DNA from 3 places in the Rhodococcus sp. MALMAid1271 genome. Region 1 is predicted to be linked to each of the others. Evidence: predicted binding sites of a transcription regulator. Region 1 holds the regulator's gene; each other region holds the start of a gene.

Region 1 (10,687 bases):
GTCACCATCCGCGACGAGAACAGGCTGCGTCGGCGAGTGGACAAAGCCCGCACCGAGGAAGCCTTCGCCGCAGTCGAACGCGATATCACCCGCGCGGAAGCTGTCGTCGCACATCGCAAAGCCGCGGTCCCCACTCTCGATTTCCCCGAGTCGCTGCCGGTCAGCCTGCGCAAGGACGACATCGCCGCTGCCATCGCCGCACATCAGGTCGTGATCGTGGCCGGTGAGACCGGCTCCGGTAAGACCACCCAGATTCCCAAGATCTGTCTCGCACTCGGTCGCGGGATTCGCGGCTCCATCGGCCACACCCAGCCTCGACGCCTCGCCGCGCGTACGGTGGCCGAGCGCATTGCCGAGGAGGTCGGCGAGCCGCTGGGCGAATCCATCGGCTACAAGGTCAGATTCACCGATCAATCCTCGGATTCGACTCTGGTCAAGTTGATGACCGACGGCATCCTGCTGGCGGAGATCCAGCGAGACAGGATGCTTCGCCAGTACGACACCCTGATCATCGACGAGGCTCACGAGCGCAGCCTCAACATCGACTTCCTCCTCGGCTACCTGGCTCAGCTCCTCCCGAGACGACCGGATCTGAAGATCGTCATCACCTCGGCGACGATCGATCCGGAACGGTTCGCCGAGCACTTCGCCCAGGACGGTGTGCCCGCCCCGATTATCGAGGTCTCCGGTAGAACGTTCCCGGTCGAGATGCGGTATCGGCCACTGACCGTCGATGCCGGAGACACGACGATCGATCTCGACCCCGTCGACGCGACCTGCCAGGCCGTCGAGGAACTCATGGCCGAGGGCGACGGAGACATCCTGGTGTTCTTGTCCGGTGAACGCGAGATTCGCGATACCGCCGACGCATTGAACGATCGCACTCTTCGCAATACCGAGATCGTCCCGCTGTACGCGAGATTGTCCGCAGCCGAACAGCATCGAGTGTTCTCCCCACACTCGGGCCGCCGGGTGGTGCTCTCGACCAACGTCGCGGAAACATCGTTGACGGTCCCCGGCATCCGATACGTCGTCGACCCCGGTACCGCCCGCATCTCGCGCTACTCGTTGCGCACCAAAGTGCAGCGCCTCCCCATCGAACCGATCTCCCAGGCGTCTGCGCGCCAGCGAGCGGGGCGCTGCGGGCGTGTCGCCGACGGCATCTGCATTCGGCTGTACTCGGAGGAGGACTTCGATTCCCGTCCGCAGTTCACCGAGCCCGAGATTCTGCGCACCAACCTGGCCTCGGTCATCCTGCAGATGACCGCACTGGGTCTGGGCAAGATCGAGGCGTTCCCGTTCGTCGAACCGCCGGACCCGCGCAGCATCCGAGACGGCATCGGACTACTCGATGAACTGGGAGCCCTCGAACCCGCAGGCAAGGACGGTACCGCCAAGCTCACCCCGATCGGCCGAGAGCTCTCGGCGTTGCCCGTCGATCCTCGGATGGCGCGAATGTTGGTCGAGGCCAACGGCAACGGATCATTACGCGACGCGTTGGTGGTCGTGGCGGCGCTGTCGATCCAGGACGTTCGGGAGCGGCCCGCCGAGCATCAGCAGGCGGCGGACGAAAAGCACGCCCGTTTCGCAGTCGAGAACTCCGACTTCCTGGCCTACGTGAAGCTGTGGACGTACTTGCGCGAGCAGCGAAATGAACTGTCTTCCAATCAGTTTCGACGCATGTGTCGCACCGAATTTCTGCACTATCTGCGGATTCGGGAGTGGCAGGACCTGCACGGCCAGCTCCGTCAGATCACCCGCGGGCTCGGCTGGACGGTGCCCGATGCCGACTCCACGGACAACGCTCTGCATCAGTCACTGCTGTCCGGATTGCTCTCACACGTCGGACTCAGGGAAGGCGACAAGCGGGAGTTTCTCGGTGCGCGCGGCGCGCATTTCGCAATTTTCCCCGGATCCGGTTTGTTCAAGAAACCGCCGCGGTGGGTGATGGCCGCGGAGTTGGTCGAGACCGGCCGACTGTGGGGCCGCATGGCTGCCCGCATCGAACCCGAGTGGGCCGAGCGGCTGGCCCCACACCTGGTCAAGCGGACGTATTCGGAGCCGCACTGGTCCATCAAACGCCAATCCGCCATGGCCTACGAGCGAGTGACTCTGTACGGCATCCCCCTGGTCACACAGCGTCCGGTCGGATATCACCGCATCGACCCGGAAGTATCACGCGAGCTGTTCATCAGACATGCCCTGGTGGAGGGTGAATGGAAGACCCAGCACGCGTTCTTCCACAAGAACAGGGCGCTGCTCGAGGACGTCGGCGAACTCGAGCATCGGGCCCGGCGGCGCGATATCGTCGTCGACGACGAGGCTCTGTTCGATTTCTACGACGCACGCGTCGCGCCAGAAGCGGTGTCGGCCAGGCACTTCGACACCTGGTGGAAGAAGGCCCGCCGACACGATCCGGCCCTGCTGGATTTCACCACCGAAACCGTGGTCAACGCCGACGCGGCTGCGGTGCTCACCGGCGCGTACCCCGACGCGTGGCGACAGGGAGAGATCCAGTTCCCGCTGACCTACCAGTTCGAGCCGGGTACCGCCGCCGACGGGGTCACCGCACGCATTCCGATTGCACTGCTCGCTCAGGTGCAGCCGGTGGGCTTCGACTGGCTGGTGCCGGGAATGCGCGCAGAGTTGGTGACGGCATTGATCAAGACACTGCCGAAGGCGCTGCGTCGCAACGTCGTTCCGGCTCCCGACTTCGCCGCCGCGGCGTTGGCGGTGATGAAGCCGCGATCGGAAACTCTGGTGACGGCCTTGGCTCGTGAGCTTTCGCGTGCTGCCCAGTGCCACATCACGGCCAAGGACTTCGATACGGCGGCGCTACCCGAGCATCTGAGGATGACGTTCTCGGCCGTCGACGCCAGCGGAAAAGTGTTGGGTAGCGACAAGAATCTCGCTGCACTGCGCGCCGGACTGTCCGGGGAGGTGGGTCGTCAGGTCGCGAGCGCGGTCGGCGACGCCGAGCGTGCACCGTCGTTGGCCTGGACGTCGAGCACGCTGGGACGGCTGGAGTCGACGGTCACCCGGGAGGTCGGTGGGCAGATAGTCACCGGCTACCCGGCGTTGGTACCGGAAGGGTCCGGTGTCGCAGTGCGGGTTCTGAGCACTCCGGCCCAGCAGCGCGCGGCGATGCGGTCGGGCACCAGAGCGCTGCTTCTCGCGTCTGCACCCAAGGGCACCAAAGCACTGCTGGCCGGTCTGCCGACTGCGGAACGTCTTGCCCTCGGCCAGAATCCGTACGGAAGCGTGGACGCCCTCCTGGAGGAGTGCCGAGTCCTCGCGGTGGAGGAGGCCATGGACGCGCACGGTGGGCCCGTCCGCGATCCGGAGGCCTTCGAGAAGCTGCGCGCGCTGGTCGATGCCGAGGTTCCACAGCGCACCGCAGCGATACTGGCACTGGTCCGTCCCGTGCTGACCGCAGCACTCGCAGTGTCGGCGACATTGCAGTCGTCATCGGGTGAACCAGCCGACGATGTCCGTGAACAACTCGACGGCTTGATCTTTCGCGGGTTCGTGACCGAGTTCGGTTCTCGCAGATTGGCAGACCTGCCACGCTATCTCGCCGCGGCGGCGAAGCGATTGGCCACGCTGCCGAGCAGTGCGGGCCGAGACGCTGCGGCGATGGACGTTCTCGATCGCGTCTACGACTCGTACGGGCGGTTGCTCGATTCGCTTCCGGAAGCGAGAAAGAACAGTGCGGGAGTGCAGGAACTGTTCTGGATGATCGAGGAATTGCGGGTGGGGCTGTTCGCTCAAGGAATTAGGACGGCATATCCGGTCTCGGAGAAGCGTCTCGAGAAGGCGATCTCGGAACAGGCCCGCTGATGGCATCGACTCTCAGTCGATGTCGGCGGACTCACGATGCTTACGAAGCTCGTGGATTTCCTTCTCGAAGTCCTCGGCCGAACTGAACGAGCGGTACACCGACGCGAACCGGAGATACGCCACCTCGTCGAGATCGCGAAGCGGTCCCAGGATGGCCAACCCGACCTCGTTACTGGGGATTTCCGCGGACCCGGCGGCCCGAATGGCGTCCTCTACCTGTTGAGCGAGGAGGTTCAACGCGTCGTTGTCGACGTCCCGGCCCTGGCAGGCCCTGCGAACTCCCTTGACGACCTTTTCGCGACTGAACGGCTCTGTCACTCCGCTGCGCTTCACGACGGCGAGCACGGCGGCCTCGACAGTGGTGAAGCGCCGGCCACATTCCGGGCAGGAGCGGCGACGCCGGATTGCCTGCCCCTCGTCCATGTCTCGCGAGTCGACCACGCGTGAATCGGGGTGCCTGCAGAACGGGCAATGCATGAAGGAGCCTCCGTCGTAGCCGATGCTCCGACGTGAAACATGTGTGTCGGAGCAGTCAGTCGAGGATACTCAGTCTGCCCACGAGCGATGGGGCCGGTGGTCACCTGCCCGGCGCGTACTCGACGACAACTCCGTTGTGGACCTCCACCACGCCGGTCGGCTGCACGGCTGCATCCGGCGCAGCTGCCCGAACATTGGCAATGCCGATCAGGCCGCCGGCCACGACAACAACTGCGAGCACCCACAGCACCAACGATCTCGTCCGGACCGGCTGGCCCGCGAAGTGAGCCGAGGTCTCGTCGAACTCACGATCGGCCAGCTCGCGATCGGTGACCTCGGTCCGGGACGGGGCCAGCACCGGCAGGCACGCGGTCGGCTGCACACGACGCGCGGTCGTGACCCCCGGTGCGGCGACCGAACTCCGAAGCGCGGGACGAACCCGGCGACGACGCTCCACCACGGTGGACCGGGTACGGATACCTGCAGCGGTGGGGCGATCGGTGATGATGGTCATCGGAACCTCGACTTCGCTCGTTGGATCGATTGTTCGATCAGGCGTTCGATGGACGCTTGTTCGAAGTTCTATCACGGGGCTCCGACAAAGTCTGCAGAAAACGCGACACGAGTCGAACAGATGTTTGATTCAACAGCTGATACACGCTAGATTCGTGGCAGAAACCACACGCCACACGAGTCGACACCATCAACTCCAGTCCGCGCAGACCGACGCACGCAGACCGGATCCAGGACACCAGCAGGAGGCCGACAGCATGAAGGACCAGACCTCGACGAGGTCGACCACGGGTTCGAAGACGACGGGTTCCAAGACGGCGGCCACGAAGGTTGCGGCAGGCAAGCCGGCCGCCGAACCGACACCCAAGGCGATGGAAGTCGGCACCGACATCGCCGCGGGGCTGACCGAACGCCAACGGAAGGTCCTCGAAGTCATCCGAGCCTCGGTCACCGAACGCGGATATCCGCCGAGCATTCGCGAGATCGGTGACGCGGTGGGTCTGACCTCGACCTCCTCCGTCGCGCACCAGCTACGCACCCTCGAACGCAAGGGATTCCTCCGACGTGACGCCAACCGTCCCCGGGCGGTCGACGTACGCGGGCTCGACGAGGTTCAGGCCGATCAGGCGGCCGCCGCGGTCGACGGTTCCGCGGAGGATCAGGACCGACTCCCGACGCCGACGTTCGTACCCGTCCTGGGACGCATTGCCGCCGGTGGTCCGATCCTCGCCGAGGAAGCCGTCGAGGACGTCTTTCCCCTCCCCCGCGAGTTGGTCGGTCAGGGTTCACTGTTCCTGCTCAAGGTCGTCGGCGAGTCGATGATCGACGCGGCGATCTGCGACGGAGACTGGGTTGTCGTCCGTCAGCAATCCGTGGCAGACAACGGAGACATCGTCGCGGCGATGATCGACGGCGAAGCGACGGTCAAGACCTTCAAGAGGTCCAAGGGCGAGGTGTGGCTACTGCCGCACAACCCGCTGTTCGAGCCGATTCCGGGCAACAATGCCGCCATCCTCGGCAAGGTCGTCACCGTGATGCGCAAGCTCTAGGGAACCTCTCCGCCGACAGGCGAAGGGCTGACATGCGAAGGGCCGCAGCACGTCTGTGCTGCGGCCCTTCGTGTCCGTCGGGGGGCGAATCAGAGGTTCAAGCCGCGCCCGATGATCTCCTTCATGATTTCGGTGGTTCCGCCGTAGATGGTCTGAACGCGAGAGTCCATGTACGCCTTGGCGATCGGGTATTCCTTCATGTAGCCGTAACCGCCGTGCAGCTGTAGGCACCGGTCGATCAATTTGACCTGGTTCTCGGTGGTCCACCACTTCGCCATCGCGGCTTCCTGAACGGTCAGGGTGCCTGCGTTGAGCAGTTCGATGAATTTGTCGACCATGATGCGGGTGGCGGTGGTCTCGGTTGCCAACTCCGCCAGGACGAATCGGGTGTTCTGGAACTTGCCGATCGACTTTCCGAAAGCCTTGCGGTCGCGACAGTACTGGATCGTCATGTCCAGTGCCGATTCCATGGCTGCCGCGGCGACCACTGCGATCGACAGGCGTTCCTGGGGCAGGTTCTGCATCAGGTAGATGAAGCCCATGCCTTCTTCACCGAGCAGGTTGGCGGCAGGCACGCGCACGTCGGTGAAGCTGAGCTCGGCGGTGTCCTGGGCCTTCATGCCGATCTTGTCGAGATTGCGCCCACGCTCGAACCCGGGCATATCGCGTTCGACGACCAGCAGGCTGAAGCCCTGCGCACCCTTCTCGGGGTCGGTGCAGGCCACCACGATCACCAGGTCGGCGTTGATCCCGTTGGTGATGAACGTCTTCGACCCGTTGAGGATCCAGTCGTCGCCGTCACGTACTGCTTTGGTCTTGATGCCCTGCAGGTCGCTTCCGGTGCCGGGCTCGGTCATGGCGATCGCGGTGATCAACTCACCGGAGCAGAATCCGGGGAGCCAGCGCTGCTTCTGCTCGTCGTTGGCCAAGTCGATCAGGTAGGGCGCGACGACGTCGTTGTGCAAGGTGAATCCGATACCGCTGTAGCCGCCGCGGGTGGTTTCTTCGGTGACGATGGCGTTGTAGCGGAAGTCCTTGACGCCGCCGCCGCCGAACTCCTCCGGCGCGGCCGTTCCGAGGAAGCCCTGCTTACCGGCCTCGACCCAGACGCCGCGATCGACGATGTTCTGCTCTTCCCACTTCGCATGGTTGGGTGCTACGTGTTGTTCGAGGAACTTCCGGTAGGACTCCCGGAACAGCTCGTGCTCGGGCTCGAAAAGTGTGCGTTCCACGCAGATCTCCTTGTTCGGTGCGTACCGACTTCGACCTGCGGTCTGGTTCCGATCGCGGTCGTCGGTACGACTGACGTCGCGATCCAACACTACGTTCGGCGCGCGGCGGCGGTCGATGACCAAAACGCGCGCGATCCGTGACCGAGACCCGCTAACGCCCGCCGTTGCCTGCGCGCCTCGCGAGTGCCGAGACGATCGGGTAGCCGAGAAGAATGCCGAGCGAACCCCATGCGATACCGCCGAGTTCGACCGATCCGACGGTCAGCGTGAGGTCGCCGATTCCCGCGACGAGGGCCGCAGCAACGACGATCAGATTGATCGGATCGGCGAAATCCACCTTGGCATCGGTCCAGATGCGCACTCCCAGCAATCCGATGAGTCCGTACAGGACCAGCGTCGCCCCTCCGATGACGCCGTCGGGCACCGTGAAGATCAGGGCACCGAACTTGGGCGAGAACGCCAGCACGATTGCTGTCAGAGCTGCGACCCAGTACGCCGCGGTCGAGTAGACCCGGGTGGCGGCCATGACGCCGATGTTCTCTGCGTACGTGGTGGTTCCGGAGCCACCACCTGCTCCCGCCAGGGTGGTCGCCAGGCCGTCGGCGATCAGCGCGTCACCTGCCACGTCGTCGAGGTTCTTGCCGGTCATCGCTGCCACCGCTTTGACATGCCCGACGTTCTCTGCGACCAGGACGATCACCACCGGCAGTGCCACCAGGATCACCGACAGTTCGAAGGACGGCCCACGGAACTCGGGCAGCCCGATCCAGCTCGCGGCGTTCAGGGCGTCCAGGCGTGGTTGCGCGATCCCACCGGTGAGGGCAGCGAACACCCAGCCCACCACGACACCGAGCAAGATCCCGAGGCGGCCGAGCAGTCCTGGTCCGATGGCCGTGGCCAGCAGGATCGCAACCAGCGTCACGGCCGCGATCAGCGGCTGCGCTTCGAACGACGTCGTCGCGGCCGGTGCCAGGTTCAACCCGATCAACACCACCACGGCGCCGGTCACCACGGGCGGCATCGCCGCGTCGAGCACACGCCTGCCTGCGAACTTGACCACGAAGCCGATCGCCGCCAGCACAACGCCGACGCACAGCACGGCTCCGAGCTGCGCGGCCGGCCCGTTGGCCTGGGTGGCACCGAGTGGGGCCAGGAACGCAAAGGAGGACCCGAGGTAGCTCGGCACCCGTCCTCTGGTGATGAGCAGGAACAGTGCCGTTCCGATGCCCGAGAACAGCAGCGTCGTCGACACCGGAAAGCCCGTGATCGTCGGAACCAGCAGCGTTGCCCCGAACATGGCGATGACGTGCTGCATGCCGATACCGATGGTGCGCGGCCAGGTCAGGCGTTCGTCCGGCGACACCACCGCTCCAGCGGTGACAGTTCTTCCGTTTCCGTGCAGCGTCCAACCGAGATTGTTCATTATTCGAGCAGACTAGGCGTTCAGCCGAGGATTGCGCTCACTGCCTCTCGGGCCGCCGCGGTGCTGTCGGTCTTCAGGGCGGCGGCCGCAGCCGCCTTGCACTGATCCAGGGTGACCGTCGCCAATCTGGAACCCACATGGGCGACGGCTGCCGATGCAGCAGAGAGCGAGGTGATGCCGAGTCCGACCAGCACGCACGCCAGCAGCGGGTCGGCGGCGGCTTCTCCGCAGACGCCCACGGGCTTACCCGCCTTGGCTCCGGCGGCCGCGGTGTGTGCCACGAGTGACAGCACGGCCGGCTGCCACGGATCGGTCAGACCGGCGAGCTGAGCGGACATGCGGTCGGCCGCCATCGTGTACTGCGCGAGGTCGTTGGTTCCGATGGACAGGAAGTCCACGTGCTCGAGGATGTGCTCGGCCAACAGGGCAGCCGCAGGCACCTCGATCATGACGCCCGGGGTGAGGCCACGCTCGCGGACGTCGGCGGCGAAGTCCTTCGCTTCCTGGGCGGTCGCGATCATCGGAGCCATGACCCAGGGGGAAGAGTCCGTGGCCTTGGCGGCTGCGGCGATGCCGTCGAGCTGTCGGTACAGAATTCCTCGGTCTGCCTCGGCGATGCGGATGCCGCGAATACCCAGTGCCGGATTGGCCTCGTCGGGATGGGTGGCGAACCGAAGGGGCTTGTCGGACCCTGCATCGAGGGTGCGGACGACGACCTTCTTGCCCGCGAACGCGTCGAGCACTTGGGCGTAGATCTCGGCCTGTTCGTCGACGGTGGGCTCGGAGTCCCGGTCGAGAAAGCACAGTTCGGTGCGGAACAGACCGACGCCGTCGGCAGCACTGTTTCGCGCTGCGCGAGCGCCTGCGCCGTCCTGGACGTTGGCGAGGATGTCGACCGAATGCCCGTCTGCGGTGGCACCGGGGCCGACCCACCGGGATACGCGGTCGAGTTCGTCACGGGCCGACACCACTGCGGCGCGAGCCGATTCGGGGTCGGGTTCGAGTTCGATGCGGCCGCTGGTTCCGTCGACCGATGCATGCGTTCCTGCAGCGATGTCGTCGAGACCGGATACCGCGACGATGCACGGAATCCCCAGCTGACGCGCGATGATCGCCGTGTGGCTGGTCGGGCCGCCCAACGAGGTGGCGAGTCCGACGATGAGGGTGGGGTCGAGACCTGCGGTGTCGGCAGGTGCCAGGTCGTCGGCGAACAGGACCGACGCTTCGGCCGGCACGGGGACACCGGGTTCCGGCAAGCCCAGGATCTCGGCGATGACTCGATCGCGGATATCGCGCAGGTCGGTCACCCGCTCGGCCATGAGGCCACCGAGCTGGGTGAACATCGCGGCGAACTTGTCAGTGGCCGCTGCCGTTGCGCTCACCGCGGAGCTGCCCTTGGCGATCGAGGACCGAGCGGCACCGAGCCAGCCACGGTCGGCTGCCATCGCGGCATTGGCCGACAGCACCTCCGAGGCAGCTCCGGTTGCCAGCTCGGCGCGGCCGCGCAAACGGCCGGCGACCTCGTTCGCGGCGGCGTCGAAGATGTCTTTTTCGGCACCGCGATCGGCCTCGGCCACTTCACCGGTGTCGGCTGGAATGGCAGGGCGGGCACCGGGGCGGATGACAGGACCGTAGCCGACACCAGGCACGACGGGTGTGCCGTGCAGAGCGGCCTGCACTGGTCCGCCCTCGATGACATCCACTGTCGTGGCGGTACGTCCAGTCGAAGCGGTGCTAACCGATCCCGTCATGTGGTCCTCCTCGGATCCTGAGTGAACAAAAGCCTTCGTGCTGTTCGGCGAGCTGTGGTGTAGCCGGTTGCTCGCTGGTGTTGTGACCGAGATTACTCCAAACCCTTGACATGTCAACACACACGGGCGTAAAACAACATAAAGCAACATCGACCCGGAAGGAGACGCAGGTGTACGCCGAAGAGAGACAGCACGCAATCGCTGAGCTGATCAGCACGCAGGGCCGCGTCTCCGTGAACGAGCTTTCGACCACCTACGGCGTCACAACCGAGACGGTCAGACGCGATCTCGCCACCCTCGATCGGCTGGGTGTGGTCCGCCGTGTCCACGGTGGAGCGGTACCTGCATCGGCACTGACCACCCTCGAACCCGGCGTCTCGGAGCGGGAGTTCACTCGCGCTG
Region 2 (10,687 bases), on a different contig from region 1:
CCGCGTGCATCGATGCCCGCCACCAGATCGACATCGCCGAATCCCCGTGCCAGTTCCGACACCACCGTGCGCAGCGCAGGGCCATCGGCGAACACCGGCGTCAGATCACCGAAACGCACACCGGGAACGGGAAAGTCCTCCACCCACCGCGTCAGCCGAGCTACCGCAGCGGCTGCGCCCGATCCGTCTGCTGTTTCGTTCATCGAAGAAGAACCCACCGATCCATGTTCCATCCGGCACCTGCTGCCGTCGGGTTGGCCACCACGTCCTGCATTCCGTCACTGATGACGGTGGTCCGCGGCTCGTTGTACAGCGGTAGCGACGGCATGTCGTTCCACAGAATGTTCTCGCCCTCGGTGGCGAGGGCCAGTATCCGCTCCGGATCGTCGGTCACGGCCAATTGATCGACGATGGCGTCGATCCTGCCGTTGCTGTAACCACCGAAGTTCAGGCCTATCCCCGTCCGCAGCGAATATCGTGCGAGTACTCCGGAAGCCGAACCCGAGGGTCCCGGTAGCGAACCGGTGTTGCCGAGAACCGCGTCGACCTCGCCGTCGCGGAGAGCAGACGGGGTGAACTCGGTCGAGCTCGCGTCCTGGATCGTAATGCCCGCAGCCGCGCAGTCGGTGGCCATCCGGCTCACCTCCTGGGCGCGGCGCGCGTCCGGGGCCCGGTACCCGACCCGGACGGTCAGGGCACTCTCGCCTGCAGCGGCGAGTTCCTTGCTCGCCTGATCCAGATTCGAGCGCTGATAGCGATCACCGATCACCGTTGCCACCGATGGATACTGCAGCGTGTCGGGCTCGACGAGCCGGGCATCGACAACGCCCGAACCGAGACCGGCACTCGCTGCCTGCGAGCCGGGGTGTCCCAGGGTGTCGAACAGATCAGATCTCGGGATGCACGCGGCCACCGCCCGGCGCGCGCTCGCCTCGGCCAGCGCCCCCGTCGTGGCGAAGGTCAACTGTTCGACGCCTCGTGACGGCTGCGAGGTGGTGGCGAATCCCTCGGTCTCACCGACGGCGTCGAAGGCACCGGTGCCCTGATCGATCACGTCCAGGGACCCGTCCGCCACCTTCGCCGCGGCGTCGGTGCCCCGGGGCCAGACGACGACCTGCTCGGTCTCCGGCGGAATTCCCCACCAGGCATCGTTGGCGACGAGAACGAGACCGCCCTCCTCGGTGTACGACTCGACTCGATACGGCCCGGCCGAGGGCAGCAACGAGGTGTCGATCGAGCCCGGCGTCAGGGTCCACCCGGTGTTCCAGAAGTCGGCGATCCGACTCACGACATCCGTGTCGTCGGCCAGGATCGGATCCACGACGTTCGGCACTCCGGCAGCCCGAGCGGCGACGTGTGCGGGCAGTAGATCGGTGGCACCGAACAGCGCGCGCCAGTTCTGATAGTTGCGCCCCGGAGCGAACACGACCGTGGCTTCCTTGCCACCGGGGACGCAGTCGATCCGGTCGATGTCCGAGTAACCCGCCGTCGATGCCGCGTCGAACATGGGGCGATCGGTGGCGAATCGGCCGCTGTTCGCCGCCCAGGCAAGGACCAGGTCGTCGCAGGCCATCGGGGCACCGTCGGAGTAGGTCGCGGCCGGGGCAATGGAGTACTGCACGGTCAACGTGTCCCCGGGTACGACAGTCTCGGTGCCGATGTCGTTGTCCGAGAGCGCACCTCCCTCGGGACCGAGGTAGTTGAAGCCCACCTGCACTCGGGTGAACGCCTGTCTGGCCCCCGAGGACGCGCCGTCGACGGTTCGCGCGTTGTACGTATCGACGACATTGTCGAACGAATAGCCGATCGAGGGCACTTTGTCCCCGGCCGGCGAACACGCGGTGATGGACACTGCCGCAGCGCTGGCTGCCACCAGTGCTGCGCTCCACCTGCGTTTCACGTGCACGCTCCGTCCCAGTCGAGAATGGCTGTCTACCGTCGCTTCTTGTTTCGCTTTCCGGTAGGTCGGTTTCCCGGCTGCGGGGTCGACCCCTTGGTGGTCGACACTCCGACGGCCACCGGCTCCGGCGCGAGTCCGGCTGCGCGAGCAGCGGCCTCCGCTCGCTTGGAGTGCACCTTCCGAGTGTGCGCGGCGACCGGCCCCCACTTCTCCTTGAGTGTCACCAGCAGCGGGGTGGCGAAGAAGATCGACGAATATGCACCGACGATCATGCCGACGAGCTGTACCAGCGCCAGGTCTTTCAGTGTGCCGACCCCGAGGAGCCACACGGCGATGACCATGAGCGCGAGCACCGGAAGCACACCGATCACCGTCGTGTTGATCGAGCGCATCAGAGTCTGGTTGACCGCGAGGTTGGCCTGCTCCGCGAACGTCTTTCGATGCAGATTCAGGATGCCGCGCGTGTTCTCCTCGACCTTGTCGAACACCACCACCGAGTCGTACAGCGAGAAGCCGAGAATCGTCAGCAAGCCGATGACCGTCGCCGGAGTCACTTCGAATCCGACGAGCGAGTAGACGCCCGCGGTGACGACCAAGTCGAAACCGAGAGCAGCCAGGGCAGCGAATGCCATGTCTCGCTCGTATCGGATCGCGATGTAGATGCTGACGATGACCAAGAACACCGCCAGGGCGATCAGCGCCTTCTGGGTGATCTGGCTCCCCCAGGTCTCACTGACATCGGACACGCTGATGGCATTGGGCGTTGCGGTGCCGCTGTTGTCCTGTGGCTGAAAAGCCTGGAACAACGCCTGCCGCAAACTGTCCACTTCACTGGGGTCGAGAGCTTCGGAGCGAATCTGCACCGTCGCTGCCGCCCCCGAGCCGACGGTCTGTACCGACACCGGATCCGTCCCGAGCGTGTCGTTGAAGACGGCCTCGACCCGCTCGGTGGAGATGTTGTCGGCGGCGGGCAGCGCGATGCGGGTTCCGCCCTCGAAGTCGATACCGAGGGTGAAGCCGCGCACGAGGAAACTCAGCAGGCACACCAGCACGATGACACCGGTGAGGATGTAGTAGAACCGGCGACGACCGACGATGTCGAAGGCACCGGTACCGGTGTACAGCCTGGACAACCAACTGTGCTTGGGCTGGGTCGACTGATCGACACCCGAATCGTCGAGGGGCGACGGGGTCGACGTGCTCGTATCCGACATGTCATGCCTCCTTCGACGGCGTGGTGCCGGTCTTGACGGCGAGCGCCTTGTTGGCGGCGCGCTTGCGTTCGAGCGCGATCTGCTGGACGGCACCGAGACCGTTCACCGACGGCTTGGACCAGAACTTCGACTTCGACGCCATGAACACCAGCGGCCACGTCACCAGGACCACGACGACGATGTCGAGGATCGTCGTCAGTCCGAGGGTGAAGGCGAAGCCGCGGACCTGCCCTACGGCCAGCACGTACAGCACGGCTGCGGCGATGAAGCTGACGGCGTTGCCCGACAGGATCGTCTTTCGCGCCCGCGCCCAACCACGGGGTACCGCGGACCGGAAGCTGCGACCCTCACGGATCTCGTCCTTGATGCGTTCGAAGAACACCACGAACGAGTCGGCGGTCATACCGATACCGATGATCAATCCGGCGATGCCGGCGAGGTCGAGGGTGAAACTGATCCATCTGCCCAGCAGGATGATGATCCCGTAGACGACCAGACCTGCCAGCATCAACGACAGAGCGGTCAGCAAGCCGAGGGCGCGGTAGTAGAGCAGGCAGTAGACCAACACGAGCAGCAGTCCGATGGCTCCGGCGATCAGACCCGCTTCGAGCGAGGCCAATCCCAGCGTCGCCGACACTGTCTCGGCTTCGGAGGACACGAACGACAGCGGCAGCGAGCCGTATTTCAGTGTGTTGGCCAACTCCGAGGCGGTCTGGGCGTTGAAGTTTCCGGTGATGGAGGTGGCGCTACCGGCGGGCGTCACGCCCTGAATCACCGGCGCGCTGATCACCTTCGAGTCCAGCACGAATGCGGCCTGCTTCTGCAGATTCGCGGCGGTGAACTGTGCCCAGGTGTTCGAAGCTTCCGAGTCGAAGGTCAGGCTGACCTGGAACTGGGCTTGCTGGCTGTCGAAACCTGAGGTCGCATCGGCAATCTGCTGCCCGTCGATGATCGTGGGGCCGAGCAGGTAGACGGCCGTCCCGTCGGTCGAGCAGGCAACGAGAGGAAGCGCCGGATCATCGTTGCCGGCGAGTGGGTCGGCTGCATTGCAGTCGAGGGACTGCATGGCCAGCTGCTGGATCTGCGGGTCTTCGCTCTGTCGCAGTGCCTTAGCGTCGGCGATCTCCTGCGCTGCGCGATCCGCGTCGGACAACGACGCATCGTTGGCCGGATCGCTGGCGGGTGCACCGGTGGCGGGTGCACCGGTTGCGGGTGCCTCGGTGGCCGGTGCATCGGTCGAGGGCGTCGGATCGACCGTCGACGGATCCTGGGCGGGGAACACTCGATTCTGGGGAGCATCCGCGGGAGCTGTGGGTGCCGCCGGATCGGTGGACGCGGCCGGAGCGGTCGGATCGGTGGAAGGGGACGGATCGGTGGACGTCTGGCCCGGGTTCGTCTCTTGGCCTGCCGAGGGAGCGACCGATCCCAGTACCGGTCGGATGAACAGTCGCGCGGTCTGGCCGAGGGTGCGCGCCTGGGAGCTGTCGTCACCGGGCACCGTGATGACGAGGTTCTCGCCGTCGATGACCACCTCGGAGTTGGAAACACCGAGACCGTCGACGCGGGTCTGGATGATCTGCTGGGCCTGCCTCAGGCTGTCCTGCGTCGGCGCATTGCCATCGGGGGTTCGCGCGGTGAGGGTCACGCGCGTGCCGCCCTGAAGGTCGATTCCCAACTTCGGCGAGGGTTCTTTGTCTCCGGTGAAGAAGACCAGGGCGTACACCGCTGCGATCAACACCGCGAAAACGGCGAGATAGCGGGCGGGACGCACCGGTCCGCTGGAAGGTGCCACGGTGTGTGATTCTCCTCTGGGCGGTGGAAAGTATCGGTTCCTACAGGGCTCGCGTCGACTCGGATTGTCAGCGGCAAGCGGTGCGATTGTGCACCATCTGTGTCACCGCAGACGAAACCGCTGCCGGATTCTGTCCGACAGCGGTTCGAATCAACGGATGCTCACTCTTTTTCGAGCCGCTTCGACGTCTGTTCGACGGTCTCGTCGGGCCCGCCGACATCGGTCTTGTTCAGCGACGGTCCCGAACTGGCGTTGGTCTCGAGGTTCGCGGTGTCCGTCTCGAAGTCGGTGTCGTCGAACTCCGAGCCGTCGGGCAGTACCTCGCGCACGACTGCCCGCGACCAGGTGGTGATGATGCCGTCGGCGATCTCCAGGTCGATGGTGTCGTCCTCGACCAGGACGATGCGGGCGTAGAGACCGGCCGTGGTGACGATCTCGTCGCCGACCTTCAGCGACTCCTGCATTTCGGTGGTCTTGGCCAGCACCTTTTTCTGTCGACGCGCATTGAGAAACAGCGGTACCAGAAGGGCCACGATCAGCAGCGGAAACAGCAAATCCATCGGAAGGTCAGTCCTCGAAGTTCGGGTCGAAAGTCGTCATTGTCTCGTGCGCGATGTCGCCGGTGCGAGCCTCGCAGCTACCCAGTGTGCCATCACCGGGAACCGGCCCGGTCCGTTCGTGTCCTCTTATACCCGATTCACTCGAATAATCCCTGCTGAATCTCCGCAGATCGGACAGAAATTCCCCCTACTGCGAGGTCCGCAGGCGGGGTCAATCCCAGGTGTTGCCATGCTGCCGCGGTCGCAACGCGTCCTCGCGGTGTACGCGCGACCATTCCCGCTCGGACCAGGAAGGGCTCGCAGACCTCCTCGACCGTCGATGCTTCCTCACCGACGGCCACCGCCAGCGTCGACACTCCGACCGGTCCCCCGCCGAAGCTGCGGATGAGCGCGCTCAGCACGGCGCGGTCCAGGCGGTCGAGTCCGAGTTTGTCGACGTCGTAGACCACCAGTGCGGCCTTGGCGATGCTCTGGGTGACGCTGCCGTCTCCTCGCACGTCCGCATAGTCACGAACTCGCCGAAGCAATCGGTTTGCGATACGCGGGGTGCCGCGTGAGCGCCCGGCGATCTCCGCGCACCCGTCCCGATCGATCGGCACGCCGAGAATGCCTGCCGATCGCATGAGAATGCGTTCGAGTTCGCTCGGCTCGTAGAAGTCCATGTGCGCCACGAAGCCGAAGCGATCGCGCAGCGGTCCGGTCAGCGCACCTGATCTCGTAGTGGCACCGACGAGAGTGAACGGTGCGACCTCGAGCGGTATCGACGTCGCTCCTGGCCCTTTGCCGACGATGACGTCGACTCGAAAATCCTCCATCGCCAGGTAGAGCATTTCCTCGGCCGGTCGGGCGATGCGATGGATCTCGTCGATGAACAGCACGTCGCCTTCGACGAGATTGCTCAGCATTGCGGCCAGGTCGCCCGCGCGCTCGAGCGCCGGACCGGACGTGAGCCTCAGCGAGGTTCCGAGTTCGGCTGCGATGATCATCGCCATGCTGGTCTTCCCGAGCCCCGGCGGCCCGGACATCAGGATGTGATCGGGAGTACCGCCGCGCATCTTGGCGCCGGACAGTACGAGTTGAAGCTGCTCACGCACTCGGGGTTGCCCGATGAAGTCGGTGAGATTCCTCGGACGCAGACTCGTCTCGACATCCAGATCGTCGGACATCGCGTCCGCACCCAACTGCGAGTCGGCGAACTGGTCGTCCTCGGTCACGTCGACCTACCTGGACTTTCCGAGGTACGCGAGCGCCGATCTCAATGCCGTCGAGGTGGTGGCCTCGGGTTGCTGGGCCAACACCGCATCGGTGGCTTCCTCGGCCTGCTTGGCCGGGAATCCGAGCCCGATCAACGCCTCGACGATCTGATCACGCATGGAGTTACCGGCCCCGGAGCCGGGCACGACCGAGCTGCCGGTGCGGCCGACGACTGCGTCGACCTTGTCGCGAAGTTCGACGACCATCCGCTCTGCGCCGCGCTTCCCGATACCGGGCACTCTGGTCAACGCCCCGATATCGCTGTCGGCCAGAGCTGTTCGCAGGGCATCGGGCTCGTGTACGGCGAGCGTGGCCATCGCGATTCGTGGACCGACGCCGGACACGGTCAGGAGCAGCTCGAACAGCTCGCGGGACTCCGTGTCCGGAAAGCCGTAGAGCGTCTGAGAGTCCTCGCGGACGATCATCGTGGTCAACAGGGTCGATTCACTTCCCCGGTGCAGAGTGGCCAGTGTTGCGGGCGTGGCGCTGATTCGATACCCGACACCTGCAGCCTCGAGCACGGCGTGGTCGAGCGCGATGTCGATCACCGAGCCCCTGATCGATGCGATCATCGCGCGCCAGCCCCTTTCTTCGCCAACTTCTCGACCTTGCGTGTGACTGCCGCGCGGGCCTTGCGCTCCTCGGCCAGACGCGCGTCGTACTTCCGTTTCTGTTCTGCTGCCATCGCTTCCGCCTTCGCCATCCGCGCAATCATCGGAGCTCGCCAGCAATGACAGATTCCGAGGGCGAGAGCGTCGGCTGCATCCGCGGGGGTGGGAGCCGTCTGCAGACCGAGAATGCGCATGACCATGGCCGTGACCTGAGCCTTGTCGGCCGATCCGTTGCCGGTCACCGCAGCTTTGACCTCACTGGGGGTGTGAAAACAGACGTCGATGCCGCGCCGGGCTGCGGCCAACGCGATGACACCACCGGCCTGAGCGGTACCCATCGCCGTACGCACGTTGTGTTGCGCGAACACTCGCTCGATCGCCACCACCGACGGTGTGTGCGTATCGAGCCAGTACTCCGCGGCCTCGGAGATCCGCAGCAGCCGCTGCGCCAAATCCATATCCGCGGGAGTGCGCACCACGTCGACGTCGAGCGCAACCACCGTTCGGCCCACCCCGCCCTCGATCAAACTGAGCCCACACCTGGTGAGACCGGGGTCGACACCCATCACCCGCACGCCACCACACCTTCCGCTTACGAACTGTTGTTCGATAGCGTAGCGGAGCGTACCGACGGATCAGGGCTACGACACCCGTCCGATGGTGCCTCGATGACATCGGGGCCGGTCAGTCCTCTTCGTTCAACTCGGCCATGACCTCATCGGACAAGTCGACGTTGGACCACACGTTCTGCACATCGTCACTGTCCTCGAGCGCGTCGATGAGCTTGAAGACCTTGCGCGCACCCTCCGCGTCCACAGGAACGTTGACCGAGGCCTGGAAGCTCGCCTCGGCAGAGTCGTAGTCGATACCGGCTTCCTGCAACGCGGACCGCACCGCGACGAGGTCGGTCGGCTCACTGACGACCTCGAAGGTGTCACCGTTGTCGTTGACTTCCTCGGCACCGGCCTCGAGAACGGCCATCAGCACGTCGTCCTCGCTCTGACCGTTCTTTTCGAGGGTCACCACGCCCTTGCGCGAGAACAGGTACGACACCGAGCCGGGGTCGGCCATGTTTCCACCGTTGCGAGTCATCGCCACGCGCACCTCGCCTGCGGCACGGTTGCGGTTGTCGGTGAGGCACTCGATGAGGATGGCCACACCGTTGGGGCCGTAGCCCTCGTACATGATGGTCTGCCAGTCGGCACCGCCGGCTTCCTCGCCCGCTCCTCGCTTGCGCGCACGTTCGATGTTGTCGTTGGGAACCGACGTCTTCTTCGCCTTCTGAATGGCGTCGAAGAGAGTCGGGTTGCCCGTGGGGTCACCTCCACCCGTGCGAGCCGCCACCTCGATGTTCTTGATGAGTTTGGCGAAAGACTTGCCGCGCCGGGCGTCGATCACCGCCTTCTTGTGCTTGGTGGTGGCCCATTTTGAGTGGCCGCTCATGCGATAGCGCCCCTTCCTGCTCGAAATCAGTGTTGTCGACTTTACTCGCCCGGTAGGCGCTCGGGACCGACCTGGTCCGTCGGGTCCTAGCGGCGGCGCACCATGTCGACGAAGAGTCGGTGCACTCGATCGTCTCCGGTGACCTCGGGATGGAAGCTGGTGGCCAACACGTGGTTCTGCCGGACGGCCACCACCCGTCCGGCGGCCGGTCCGTGGGGCACGGCGGCCAGCACCTCGACGTGCTCGCCGACCCGCTCGACCCAGGGCGCCCGGATGAAGACTGCTCGCACCGGCCCACCCTCGATGTCGATGACGTCGAGATCGGTCTCGAACGAGTCGACCTGACGTCCGAAAGCATTGCGCCGCACAGTGATATCGAGGGAGTCGAGATGCCGCGCGTCGGGCCTGGTGTCGAGAATCTCGGACGCCAGCAGAATCATGCCCGCGCAGGATCCGTACGCGGGCATGCCCTCGACCAACCGGGCCCGCAACGGGTCGAGCAGGTCGAACACCCCGAGCAAGTTGCTCATGGTCGTGGATTCCCCACCGGGGATGATCAGCCCGTCGACCTGCGTGAGTTCGGCGGGACGCCGCACCGTGACGCCGTGCGCTCCGCTCGACTCGAGCGCCACCAGATGCTCGCGAACGTCGCCTTGCAGTGCCAGAACTCCGATGGTCGGAGCGCTCACTTCAGTCCGAAGGGATCGATGTTGGCGCTCTCGGGATTTCGCTCGAAACGCATGAGCCCCTCCTGCACCACCGCGGCAACCATACGGCCGGAGGTGTCGAAGATCCGTCCCTGTGTCAGGGCCCGCCCGAAATCGGCCGATGGCGACGTCTGGTCGTAGAGCAACCATTCGTCCGCCCGAAACGGCCGAAGGAACCACAGCGCGTGATCGAGCGAGGCGGTCTGTGTCACGGCCTCCGGGTGGGGAACCTTGGCCGATCCCAACAGCGTCATATCGCTCATGTACGCCAATGCACACACGTGGAATACCTGATCGTCGGGCAGCGTGTCTCGATAACGGAACCAAACACGTTGCTGCGCTGCGAAACTGGGATGCTTGACGGTCTGGTCGCCGGGGACGAGCCGGATGTCCCACTCGGACCACTCCTTGTAGTACGAGTGGTCGTACTCGGCGAGGGTGGTGGGGTCGGGCAGACTCTCGGGTTGCACGACGTCGGGCATCACGTCCTGATGTGAAATACCGTCGTCGTCCCCGTGGAACGAGGCGGACATCGTGAATATTGCTTTGCCGTCCTGGATTCCGGTCACGCGGCGCGTGCAGAAGGACCGTCCGTCGCGGATCCGATCGACCATGAAGACGGCCGGTTCGTTGGGGTTGCCGGGCCGCAGGAAGTAGCCGTGCAGAGAATGCACGCGAAACTCGGGGGCCACCGTGCGCACCGCTGCAACGAGCGCCTGGCCCGCGACCTGGCCGCCGAACGTCCGGGGTAGTCGACTCGGGAAGGTCCGTCCCCGATAGATGTCGTTCTCGATCCGCTCCAATTCGAGAATGTCCTCGATGCTGGCCATGGCTTGTGCCCACCTTTCCTGAGGGGCCCAGGCTAACAATGGACCGACCAGGCAAGATGGTCGGTGTGGGTCAACCGGTGCCGATCTTTCCCGATCTCCTCGTCGAGTCGATCGTCGACTCCTGCCCGGCCGGTGCCCGAACGATCGTCCTGGTCGATGGTGCCGATGCCGCACGGCCGGTCGAGTTCGCCACGCGCACAGCCGAACACGCTCGCTCGAACGGGCGTCCGGCGGCGGTGGTCGACCTGCACGACTACGTCCGGCCTGCGTCGATTCGATTCGAGTACTCACGCACCGACGAATTGAGCTATCGCACACTGTGGTTCGACTACGACGCCGTGGCCAGGGAGGTCATCGCTCCGATGCGACCCGGTGG
Region 3 (10,687 bases), on a different contig from region 1:
AGGCAGACATGGTCTCCAACTACGTCATGCGACTGCTCGCGCACATGGACGACAACGGGTACAGCACCGTCGAACTCGAGCGCGACCCCTCCGTCGGTGAGGAACCGTTCCTCGACTTCGCTGCCGGCTACGTGCTGCGCGCGGTGGACAACTTCCCCAAGCAGGGGAGCGAAACCCCGTGGAAGCTGCGGATGAACTACTTCCGGGATCTGCCGGTGCTGCGCTACGGCAAGCTCGTGGACGGTGCCATGAAATTCGGGCGACCCCGCTCGAAGGTCTCGATCGGATCCTGACGGGAATTACGCCCGTCAGCTCGGTGAGTCCTTGTACAGCAGGGACTTCGGCGTGGCCGGTCCCGGCGTGGCAATAGTGCAGTGACCTACCGGATGCGACCCTCGCGGAGCGTGCGCTCCGCGAGATCGCGCAGAGGTCCGGTCAGTGCCGAGTCCCCGACTCGGCATGATTGCTCGCCGACCGACACCTTCCACACGAACGTGTCGCGAGCATCCGAGCGGTCCGCGTCGGCGGCTTGTTGATCGGCAAGGTACGGCTGCGCTGCCTCGACCAACGATTGCCACTCGGGCGCGTCGGTCTCGACGATCCCGCGCTTGGACATGCCCGCGACGCCGCCGGTTCGCAGTACCTCGATGCGCAGACTCATCTGCTGTGGATCACACCCGATCGTCGCTCGACTTCCCTGATGTCTCGACTCCCACGGTAGACCACCCCGTGGCCACCGCCCTGACAACGTCGGAACCGGACCCGAACCGCTTGTTCGCTGCCCTGAGTGTCGCGGCCGCGAAACCCGAGAAGTTCACCGTGGGGGCGAGCCCACCGAGGGTCATCGTGTCGAACCAGACCTGACCGACTCGATCCCATGCCGGACCACCCAACGTGGTGGCGGCGACGGCGAACGCACGATTGGGGATACCCGAATTGATGTGCACGCCACCGTCGTCCTCGGTGGTGACGACGAAGTCGTCCATACTCGCCGGCTGCGGGTCCTTGCCGAGTACATCGTCGTCATAGGCGGTACCGGGCTCGAGCAACGATCGCAGGGCCTTGCCCTGGACGGCGGGGAGGAACAGGCCCTCGCCGATCAGCCACGATGCGTCCTCGGCGTTCTGCTTCTTGGTGTATTGCTCGACGAGTGCGCCGAACACGTCGGAGACGGACTCGTTCAGTGCACCTGATTGATCCTTGTACTCGAGCGGACTGGTGTACTGCGTGAAACCATGGGCGAGCTCGTGCGCGATGACGCCGACCGAGACGGTGAATCGACCGAACACCTCGCCGTCCCCGTCGCCGAACACCATGCGTGAGCCGTCCCAGAACGCGTTGTCGTAGTCCTGGCCGTAGTGCACCGTCGCATCGAGCGGCAGGCCACTGCCGTCGAGACTCGAGTAACCGTAGACCTCCTCGAAGAACGCATACGTCGCGCCAAGACCGTCGTACGCCTCATCGGTGGCGGCATCGCCGGTGGGGTCCTCGCCCTCGGACCGAACCTGCTGGCCCGGTAGGTCACGGGTGGACTTCGCGTCCGAGATCGTGCGTTCGAGTGTGCCGTCGGTACTCGGGGCGATGGCCGTGCGGGCCTGCACCACCTCACGTCCGGCGCGCATCTCGCGATCGGCCAGCAGCGTGGCACGGGCCCCTGCTCCCTGCAGCCGCTCGAGGAGAAACGGTGGCACGACCGGATGGAAGTGGAATGGGCGGAACGAATCGGAACCGGACACTGACGGCATACATGACCCCCTACGAGTTGGCGTGCACCCAGTGTGCCCGAGGGGACCGACAGGCCGCTGAACTCCCGCCCTGCCGATCACCGCGTCGGCATGGTCGGTGGGGCCGGCGTCGAGTGGGCGTCAGAATCGACGACGCAGGCGCATTCCGATGGGGCGGCCGTCGGGGTCGACGAACAGCCGGTACGCGAGTGCTGCGAGTCGTTGTTGCCACACCGGCGGCACCGAGATCTCGTGTAGTCGAAGCCGTCCTGCCGGACGTGGCCCCGACGAGGGGTTTCGGTGCCAGTTGTCGAGTGCGGTGGTGCTGGCGGAGATCACGTCGAAGAACTGCTGCGGATCCACCAGGTCGGCGTCGTCGCCGTCGGCGCGGCCGAGATGTTCGCGGGCCAGCTCCAAGCGCAGGTTCCGGGCGTGGACGCGGGCACCGTCGCCCAACCCGGCGGGATCGAGTGGCTCGCGCGTATCACGGGTGTCGTCGATGATCGCCGCCGTCAACTCCGAATCGTGAGTCCAGGAGCGGCGATTGAAGTTGTCCGAACCCACTGCGGTCCACACGTCGTCGATGATGCAGACCTTGGCGTGTACGTATACCGGTATGCCCCGGTCGTTTTCGATATCGAGTACCAACACTCGGTCGCCGCCGGCAGCGCGGATGACCTCGAGCGCAGCCGAATGTCCCAGCAGCGCAGAGGGAATGGTGATCGGGCTGTCGTCGTCGAGATGTTTGGGCACCACCACTACCAGTTTCAGGTTCGGTTTGCGCCGCAGCGCCGCCGCGAACACTCGAGCGACGTCGACCGACCACAGGTACTGATCCTCGATGTAGATCAGCTCGCTCGCCCGATCGAGGGCCTTCGCATACGCCCGGGCGGCGCTGCGCTCGCCCTTCGTCGCGAAAGGGTAGGCGGGGCGTCGCCGTGGATACGTGCGCAGCAACTGCACCGAGCAGGTCCCGACCGGTTCCGGGGGATCCGACACCGGTGGCAGCTCCGAGGGCTCACGCGTCACTCCGCGCACGAAGTCGGGGATCGCGTGCCACGGCAGGCGTGACAGCGCGGACGGGTCCTCCCAGCGTTCGCGAAACACGTCTTCCACATCTCGTACCGACGGCCCCTCCAGTTGCACCTGCACGTCGTGCCAGGCCGGGATCTCGCCGTACTCGGGTGGAAAGGGCCGCGACACCGGATCGCCGAAGTGGTTTCCATCATCGCGTCGGGCACGGGCGAGATCGATACCACCGACGAACGCAACGTCCGATGCCTCGGGCCGTCGATACCGGACGACGACGAACTTCTGGTGGTGGCTTCCGAGTGTCAGCACACGTTGGTCGAGGATCATCTCGCCGCCGGCTTCCTCGAGGCGCAGCGCGAGCTTGCGGTTCTTCGGGCCGGTGTAGCCGAGCGTCTCCATGTGCGAGCGCCACACCATTCCCTTCACGACGCCGCCGCGGTGGGCAACTGCGGTGAGTGCGTCCTCCACGGACACCCCGTCGTCGGTGAGCAGCTGCTCCGGGTCTCCGCGCCAGTCGGCGAAGAACACCAGATCACCGCGTTCGGCCTCTTCCAGGGCACGGGCGAGCGCCGCGAAGTACGTCTTGCCGTGCACGAGATTCTCGACGCGGTTGCCTTCGGTCCAGGGTGCGATTCGGGTGTCGTCGTTGCCCCGTTCGGTCGCCGTGAGGAACCATGGGTGCCCCGGATCGAACTCCCGCGCGGGAGCGATCAGGGCTGAGGTGGATCGGCCGAAGCGTTCGGCGATACCGTCGACGACGAGCCGGATGCGCTGCACTATCACTTCCGCATCATTCCATCCGGTTTGAAGCAGCGACAGGGCGGGCACCCGAGCCACATGACTCAGGTACCCAACGTCACGCTCAGAAACGGCAAGCTGATTCCGCAGCTCGGCTTCGGCGTGTTTCAGATCGATCCCGACGAGACGGCCAAGGCAGTGGAGTCCGCCCTCGAGATCGGCTACCGCCACATCGACACGGCCGAGATGTACGGGAACGAGAAGCAGGTCGGCGAAGGCATCCGGAACTCGGGCATCGACCGAGACTCGGTGTTCGTCACCAGCAAGCTCAACAACGGCTTTCACCGGCCCGATGACGCACGCAAGGCTTTCGACAAGACTCTCAGCGATCTCGGCACCGATCATGTGGATCTGTTTCTCATCCACTGGCCGTTGCCCACCCGCTACGACGGCGACTTCGTCTCCACGTGGAAAGTGTTGGAGGAGTTCGCCGCTGACGGCCGAGCGCGAAGCATCGGCGTCTCGAACTTCCAGCCCGCGCACCTCGACCGGCTGGCACAGGAGACCGAGACGGTTCCCGCCGTCAACCAGATCGAGGTACATCCCTACTTCGTCAACGGTGACGCCTGGGCTTACGGCCGCGAACATGCCATCCCCACCGAGGCGTGGTCGCCCATTGCGCAGGGCAACGTTCTCGACGACCCCGAGTTGAAACGGATCGCCGAGGAAACAGGAAAATCCACAGCTCAGGTGGTTCTGCGCTGGCATATCCAGCGCGGAAACATCATCTTCCCGAAGTCGGTGACGCCGGAGCGGGTCAAGGCGAACTTCGATATCTTCGACTTCGAGCTCAGCGCCGCCGATGTCGACGCGATCACCGCATTGGACAAGGGAGAAGCAGGTCGAAACGGGCCCAATCCCGATACTTTCGACATGATCCCGGACTAGCACGTAACACTGTGGGCTCGAACGTCATCGGACGTTCGAGCCCACAGCCACGTCATGGCAAGGTCAGCGCGGATCCGGTTGCGGCGAGCACCTGCTCTGTCGTGACGCCAGGTGCGAGCTCGGCAAGGGCCAGAGACCCGTCGCCGACCACGTCGATGACCGCGAGGTCGGTGATGATGCGATCGACGACGCCTTGCCCCGTCAGTGGCAGCGTGCACGAGTCGAGAATTTTCGGGTTGCCGGCGCGGTCGGTGTGCTCCATCACGACGATGACACGCCGAGCGCCGTGGACGAGGTCCATCGCACCGCCCATGCCCTTGACCATCTTGCCCGGCACCATCCAGTTGGCGAGGTCGCCGTTGCGCGAGACCTGCATGCCGCCGAGTACCGCTGTGTCGATGTGTCCGCCGCGAATCATCCCGAAGCTCAGTGACGAATCGAAATACGCGGCACCGGGATTGACGGTGACCGTCTCCTTACCTGCGTTGATCAGATTGGCGTCGACGGCGTCCTCGGCCGGGTACGGCCCGGTGCCGAGGATGCCGTTCTCCGAGTGCAAGGTGACTTCGACCTTGTCGGTCAGGTACCCCGGGATCAACGTCGGCAGGCCGATCCCGAGATTGACGTATTCTCCGTCGACCATCTCCGCTGCGGCGCGTTCGGCCATCTGGTCGCGGGTCCATCCTGCTTTCATGCTCGAACTCCTGAACTGACGGTGCGCTTTTCGATGCGTTTGTCCTGTGGCCCGGTGTGCACGATGCGTTGGACGAACACTCCCGGGAGGTGTACCTGTGCCGGGTCGATCTCGCCGGGCTCTACGAGGTTCTCGACCTGCGCGATGGTGATCTTGCCTGCCATGGCGGCGAGAGGGTTGAAGTTCATCGCGGTTTTGTCGAACACGAGGTTGCCCGCGGTGTCTGCTGTTTCGGCGTGAACCAGTGCAAAGTCCGCGTTGATCGATTCCTCGAGAACATAGCGCTTGTTGCCGAACACGCGAGTTTCTTTGGGAGGCGATGCAATCGAGACCGAGCCGTCTGTGTTGTACCGCCACGGCATTCCGCCGTCGGCGATCGGACTGCCGACCCCGGCGGGGGTGAAGAATGCGGGAATTCCGGTGCCGCCTGCGCGTAGGCGTTCGGCGAGGGTGCCCTGCGGAGTGAGTTCTACTTCGAGTTCGCCGGCGAGGTACTGCCGGGCGAACTCCTTGTTCTCCCCGACGTAGGAGGCGGTGACGCGACGAATACGGCCGGCCGTCAGCAGAATTCCGAGTCCGTAGCCGTCGACTCCGCAGTTGTTGGAGAACACTTCGAGTTCGTCGGCGTCGGTGTCTGCGATGGCCTCGATGAGGGCGTCCGGGATGCCGCACAGCCCGAAGCCGCCGACCGCGATGGTCGCCCCTCGGCCGATGTCCGCAACCGCCTCGGCGGCGGACGCGTAGGTCTTGCGTGTCACTGGAGCTCCTGACGTGTTCGTTGAGCAAACAATGTCTCTAGTGAACCTGACCAGCTGTTATATCGGGAGTTTTGCCCGAAACTGCTCGTTCGTCGAACATTCTCGGACCATGCGTCCACTCAGTGGACGTATGATGCGGCGGTGACGTCACCAGATGCCAACGCGAGTGTGATTGGAAAGATCTGCGCACTGCTGCGCGCGGCAGGAGGCGAGGAGCCGTCGGGTTCCTCGACCACTGCGCTCGCGCGGGCGGCCGGTATTGCGCGCCCAACAGCGCACAGGCTGCTGTCCTCGCTGGCCGGCGAAGGATTCGTCGACCGAGATGCCGCAACCGGCCGCTGGTCGCTCGGACCCGAGATGTATTTGCTCGGATCGATGGCCGCGGTGCGCTACGACATCACTGACCTGGCCCGAAATATCGTGCAGCGCTTGGCTGCCGAGAGCGGAGAGAGTGCCTTTCTCTCTGCACGCCGGGGAACGGAGACGGTGTGCCTGCTCCGAGTGGAAGGGAGCTTCCCGCTGCGCTCGCACGTGCTCTACGAGGGGATACGGTTTCCGCTCGGGGTTGCGTCAGCCGGGTTGGCGATTCTCGCGCACCTGCCCGACCGCGAGCTCGACGGGTATCTGAGTCGTGTGGATCTGGTACCCGAGTGGGGTGAAAGCCATTCCAGCGGAGAAATTCGTCGGCGCGTCGCAGAAACTCGGACAACGGGATTCGCCGTCAACCCGGCTTTGCTGGTCGAAGGTAGCTGGGGCCTTGGTGCCGCCGTGTTCGATCGCGCCGGCCAACCCGCGTGGGCGCTGAGCTTGACCGGCGTCGAAACCCGGTTCCGCGAAGACCGGCGCCGGGAACTGGGCACGCTACTACTCGATGCGGCTCACCGCCTCACTGTTCAACTCGGTGAGCGGCGCAACTGAGTGAGCGGCTGACTGGGCGATGCAGCTCTCGCTCGTCAGCTGTCGAGTTCGTCGAGAATGTCCGCGGCATCCTGGCTCCCGGCCGCCGCCAATCTTGTCAGTTCGAGGCGATCGCCGCGTTCGCCGGCCAGTTCGACGAGGATATCGAGGGCGTCGCTGCTGCCGGCTTCGGCGAGGGAGCGGAGTTCGTCGAGGTCGTTTCGCTCGCCCGCACGTTCTACCAACTCGTCGACGGCGTCCTGATCGCCGCCGCGCGCGCGAGCTCGCAACTCGGCAAGTTCGGATGACGTTGAATCGGGCTCGGTCATGAGTTGGAGTGTAGAACGACTGTCGGCTGGATGGATATCTGCAGCTCAGGATTGCTTTTCTCAGCGACGGGATCAGTGAATCCATTTGTGTCGGTGGTGTCGTTTACTCTTCCTTTCAGTTCGAACATACGTTCTTGTTCGGTTCACTGGGGGGTGAAGATCATGGCGGTACCGACGGTGTCGTTGGAGGCGTTGGCCGCTGCCGCGCGGGAGGAGAATCGGCACGCGGCTCGCAAGATCGCCGCCTGCTACCGCGTGCACACCGACTGGATCACCCGCGATACCGAGCACAAGCATTACAGCCGCTACGGGCGCACCGAGATGGCGTTGGCGTTGGGATGCTCGGCGACCGTCGCCGAGGGATACATCTCGGTCGCAGTGGCCCTGCACACCCGCCTTCCGCTGATCAAGGACGCGTTCGAGGCAGGCGAGATCGACTTCCCGCGGGTGCGGACCGCGTGCCGGATCCTCGACAACCTCTCCGACACCATCGTCGCCTCCGTCGAGGGCGAGGTCGTCGACGCGGCCCGCCGCTCGTCCCCGGGCCCACTCGAGACACAGATCTGGGACATCCTGCTGCGCGTGGCACCGCAGGAGGCAGCAGCACTACGGAAGTTCGCGAAACGATTCCGCACCGTCACCTACAGTCCCGCCGGTGAGCTCGCCCGCATCCGGGCCGAGCTCACCGCCCCCGAGGCCGCCGCCGCGTGGCAGCTGCTCGCCGAGATGGCCGATACCGTCTGCCCGAAAGATCCACGTGGCAGACAGGAACGACTGTGCGATGCGTTCATGGCGCGGATGCACGGCGAACCGCGCCTGGAGTGCCTGTGTCAGCGCACCGACTGCCCCCGAGCTGGAGCGGTACCGGCGGATCGGCGACGGCCGTTGACGATGATCACCGTCGACATCGCCACCCTCATCGGACTCCTCGCCAACCCCGCCTACCTGGCCGGGCATGGTTGCATCGACCCCGAGTTGGCGCGAGAACTCGCACGCAACAGCACCTGGCAGATCCTGCTCACCGACGCCGTCACCCTCGCCGAAAAACTCGGACTCGCACACCAGAACCCGGAAACCAGACAATGGGAACGACACACCGACAGCGAAAAAACACCGGCCGCACCCTCACCCGAGACAGCGACGGACACAGACGCAGACAGGGACCCGGACACGGCCGCTGATGCAGATGCTGATGCTGATGCTGATGAGGGGATCGCATCGGCCAGCACACCTGCAGCCGAGAACACCCCGGAAACCGGACCAGCAACACCGCCTGCACCGGCAGACGAGACCGAGGAGACCGAGGAGAACAGCGAGTCCGCAGATGAGTCCGAAGAGGCCGAGCGGAAAGGCGAGACCGAGGGGAACGGCGAGTCGACACCCGCATGTGCGACCGATCCGTCCGCAACTCCCGCCCCAGACGCCGATCCTGTCCGGAAGCACGCGGCAACACGCGTAGCGGTACCTGCACCCGACCCGCTAGCGGAAGCACCATCGGCCACCGGCCCTGAGGCAGATGCGGCGTCCGAACCCACATCAGCTGAATCCGCGTCAGCTTCACCGAAGTATTCGGAATCGGACTCGTCCACAACAACATTAAGCTCCGCGCCATCCGACCTGAGGCCAGTCAACGACCCAGCACCAGAAACACCACCAGCACCAGCACCAGCACCAGACTCGACGGCCGCGACAGCCAGCGAGACTTCACGCCGGCATCGCCTGCAATCGCTGGCCTCCGCCGCCGCGAGGTTCTGCACCCACACACCCGTCGGCAAGGGCACACGGCACAGCTCTGCCCTCGACCTGCCCACCCTCGACCTGCCCACCCTCGAAGCGGCGACAAGCAATCACCCGGATCGCGCAACACACCGCACACCCTCCGGCATCTACCTCGGTAATGCGTCCCTCACAGCCGCCCTCGAAGCGGCCATCGCCGCCGACCCCACCCTCGGACGCTCCGTCGGACGCGACCCCCTCACCGACCGAGCCCTGATCTACCGACCCGACGCCCTCACCACCGCCGCCGTCCGCCTCCGCGACCGACACTGCCGCTTCCCCGACTGCCGCCGCCCCGCCGCACACTGCCAACTCGACCACATCACCGCCTTCGACCACACCAACCCCTTCGCCGGCGGCTGGACCACCCTGAGCAACCTCCAATGCCTCTGCGAATACCACCACACCGTCAAAACCGTCGGCTACTGGAAAGCCACCATGCTCCCCGGCGGCGCCATCCTCTGGACCTCCACCTCGAAGACCACCCGAATCACCCTGCCCGCCAACGCAACCACCATCCCGATCCTCGGCAACGACCTGCGACCAGACATCCCCACCCAACCCCGACGATCCGGCATCATCGCCTACCCCCACCCACCCGACAACGAACAGTCCGACACAGACGACACAACGACACCACCGTTCTAGAAGGTGCTGCCATGCGGACTCGAGTCACCAACCAACCTCGATCAGACCAGCTGCTGAATGTGATCGCGGGTGAATTCGATGCGCTCGTCGACGCGGCCGTCGCCGACCTTGTTCACCCACTCCGGATCTGCCAGCAACGCACGCCCGACAGCCACGAGATCGAACTCCTGGTCCTCGAATTGACGTACCAGCGCATCCAATTCGGTCACACCAGATGCGGCGTCCTCCGACCAGGCAGATGTGAACACCGAATCGAGACCGACCGATCCGACGGTGATCGTCGGTACTCCGGTGAGCTTGCGGGTCCAACCTGCCAGACCGAGCTCGCCGTCCCGTCCGGCGAGCTCGGGGAATGCGGGATCCCAGTGGCGACGAGTCGAGGCATGCAGTACATCCACTCCGGCGTCGACGAGGGGAGTGAGTACCCGTCCCAGTTCCTCGGGGTTCTGCGCGATCCGGGCGTCGAAATGATTGCTCTTCCATTGCGAGAATCGGTAGACGATCGCGAAGTCCTCGCCGACAGCCGAGCGAATCGCGGCAACGACCTGCGCGGGAAATCGGATCCGTGCTTCGAGTGAGCCGCCGAACTCGTCATTGCGCACATTTGTTGTAGCCCAGAGGAACTCATCCAGAAGGTACCCGTGCGCACCGTGCAGCTCGAGTCCGTCGAAGCCGGTGTCTCGCGCGTTGACCGCGGCCTGCACCCACTGTGAGGTCAGTTCGTCGAGATCGTCGTCGGTGAAGGCTCGACCGACCGAGGATCCGTCGAGCGCGATACCGGACGGGCTGACGGTGGTGACGTCGGGGAACAAATGTGGTTCGGTGCCGCGCTCGACGCCGAGGTGCCACAGTTGCGGGATGATCGCTCCGCCCTCGGCGTGCACCGCGTCGACCACGGACCTCCATCCGGTGAGGCTCTCGTCGCCGTAGATCCGTGGAACGCGGGTGTGAGGACCGGCCGCCGGGTCGGGAATGTATGTGCCCTCGGTGATGATCAGGCCGGTGCCGCCTGCGGCGCGCTTGCGGTAGTACTCGGCGACATCCGGGCCGGGAATGCCGTCCGGTGAGAATGCCCGCGTCATCGGTGCCATCGCGAAGCGGTTTCGCAGCCTCAGCGACTTGACCTCGAACGGCTCGAACAGC

What was found. The regulator LexA, encoded in region 1, represses DNA repair genes until DNA is damaged. The targets are predictions, from matches to a motif close to CGAACANNTGTTCG.
Region 2: the regulator LexA is predicted to act here: its motif matches at 7,927-7,940, upstream of ruvC (crossover junction endodeoxyribonuclease RuvC).
Region 3: the regulator LexA is predicted to act here: its motif matches at 7,242-7,255, upstream of ACOQFP_RS10900 (DUF222 domain-containing protein).

The regions. Positions count from the first base shown of each region.
Region 1 is NZ_JBMIRQ010000097.1:10,420-21,106, forward strand. It holds gene hrpA (ATP-dependent RNA helicase HrpA) at 1-3,840, shown strand, start outside; gene nrdR (transcriptional regulator NrdR) at 3,853-4,317, opposite strand; gene ACOQFP_RS14645 (hypothetical protein) at 4,418-4,831, opposite strand; gene lexA (transcriptional repressor LexA) at 5,202-5,879, shown strand; gene ACOQFP_RS14655 (acyl-CoA dehydrogenase family protein) at 5,969-7,111, opposite strand; gene ACOQFP_RS14660 (solute carrier family 23 protein) at 7,263-8,534, opposite strand; gene ACOQFP_RS14665 (phosphoenolpyruvate--protein phosphotransferase) at 8,555-10,285, opposite strand; gene ACOQFP_RS14670 (DeoR/GlpR family DNA-binding transcription regulator) at 10,456-10,687, shown strand, end outside.
Region 2 is NZ_JBMIRQ010000109.1:84,354-95,040, reverse strand. It holds gene ACOQFP_RS20425 (adenine phosphoribosyltransferase) at 1-203, opposite strand, end outside; gene ACOQFP_RS20420 (ABC transporter substrate-binding protein) at 200-1,906, opposite strand; gene secF (protein translocase subunit SecF) at 1,933-3,114, opposite strand; gene secD (protein translocase subunit SecD) at 3,116-4,906, opposite strand; gene yajC (preprotein translocase subunit YajC) at 5,068-5,466, opposite strand; gene ruvB (Holliday junction branch migration DNA helicase RuvB) at 5,604-6,632, opposite strand; gene ruvA (Holliday junction branch migration protein RuvA) at 6,687-7,292, opposite strand; gene ruvC (crossover junction endodeoxyribonuclease RuvC) at 7,289-7,906, opposite strand; gene ACOQFP_RS20385 (YebC/PmpR family DNA-binding transcriptional regulator) at 8,016-8,774, opposite strand; gene pdxT (pyridoxal 5'-phosphate synthase glutaminase subunit PdxT) at 8,861-9,463, opposite strand; gene ACOQFP_RS20375 (acyl-CoA thioesterase) at 9,460-10,311, opposite strand; gene ACOQFP_RS20370 (hypothetical protein) at 10,350-10,687, shown strand, end outside.
Region 3 is NZ_JBMIRQ010000078.1:97,425-108,111, forward strand. It holds gene ACOQFP_RS10855 (flavin-containing monooxygenase) at 1-293, shown strand, start outside; gene ACOQFP_RS10860 (protealysin inhibitor emfourin) at 380-661, opposite strand; gene ACOQFP_RS10865 (M4 family metallopeptidase) at 672-1,691, opposite strand; gene ACOQFP_RS10870 (phospholipase D family protein) at 1,866-3,539, opposite strand; gene ACOQFP_RS10875 (aldo/keto reductase) at 3,594-4,442, shown strand; gene ACOQFP_RS10880 (3-oxoacid CoA-transferase subunit B) at 4,495-5,136, opposite strand; gene ACOQFP_RS10885 (CoA transferase subunit A) at 5,133-5,894, opposite strand; gene ACOQFP_RS10890 (IclR family transcriptional regulator) at 6,036-6,812, shown strand; gene ACOQFP_RS10895 (hypothetical protein) at 6,848-7,120, opposite strand; gene ACOQFP_RS10900 (DUF222 domain-containing protein) at 7,283-9,544, shown strand; gene ACOQFP_RS10905 (NADH:flavin oxidoreductase) at 9,586-10,687, opposite strand, start outside.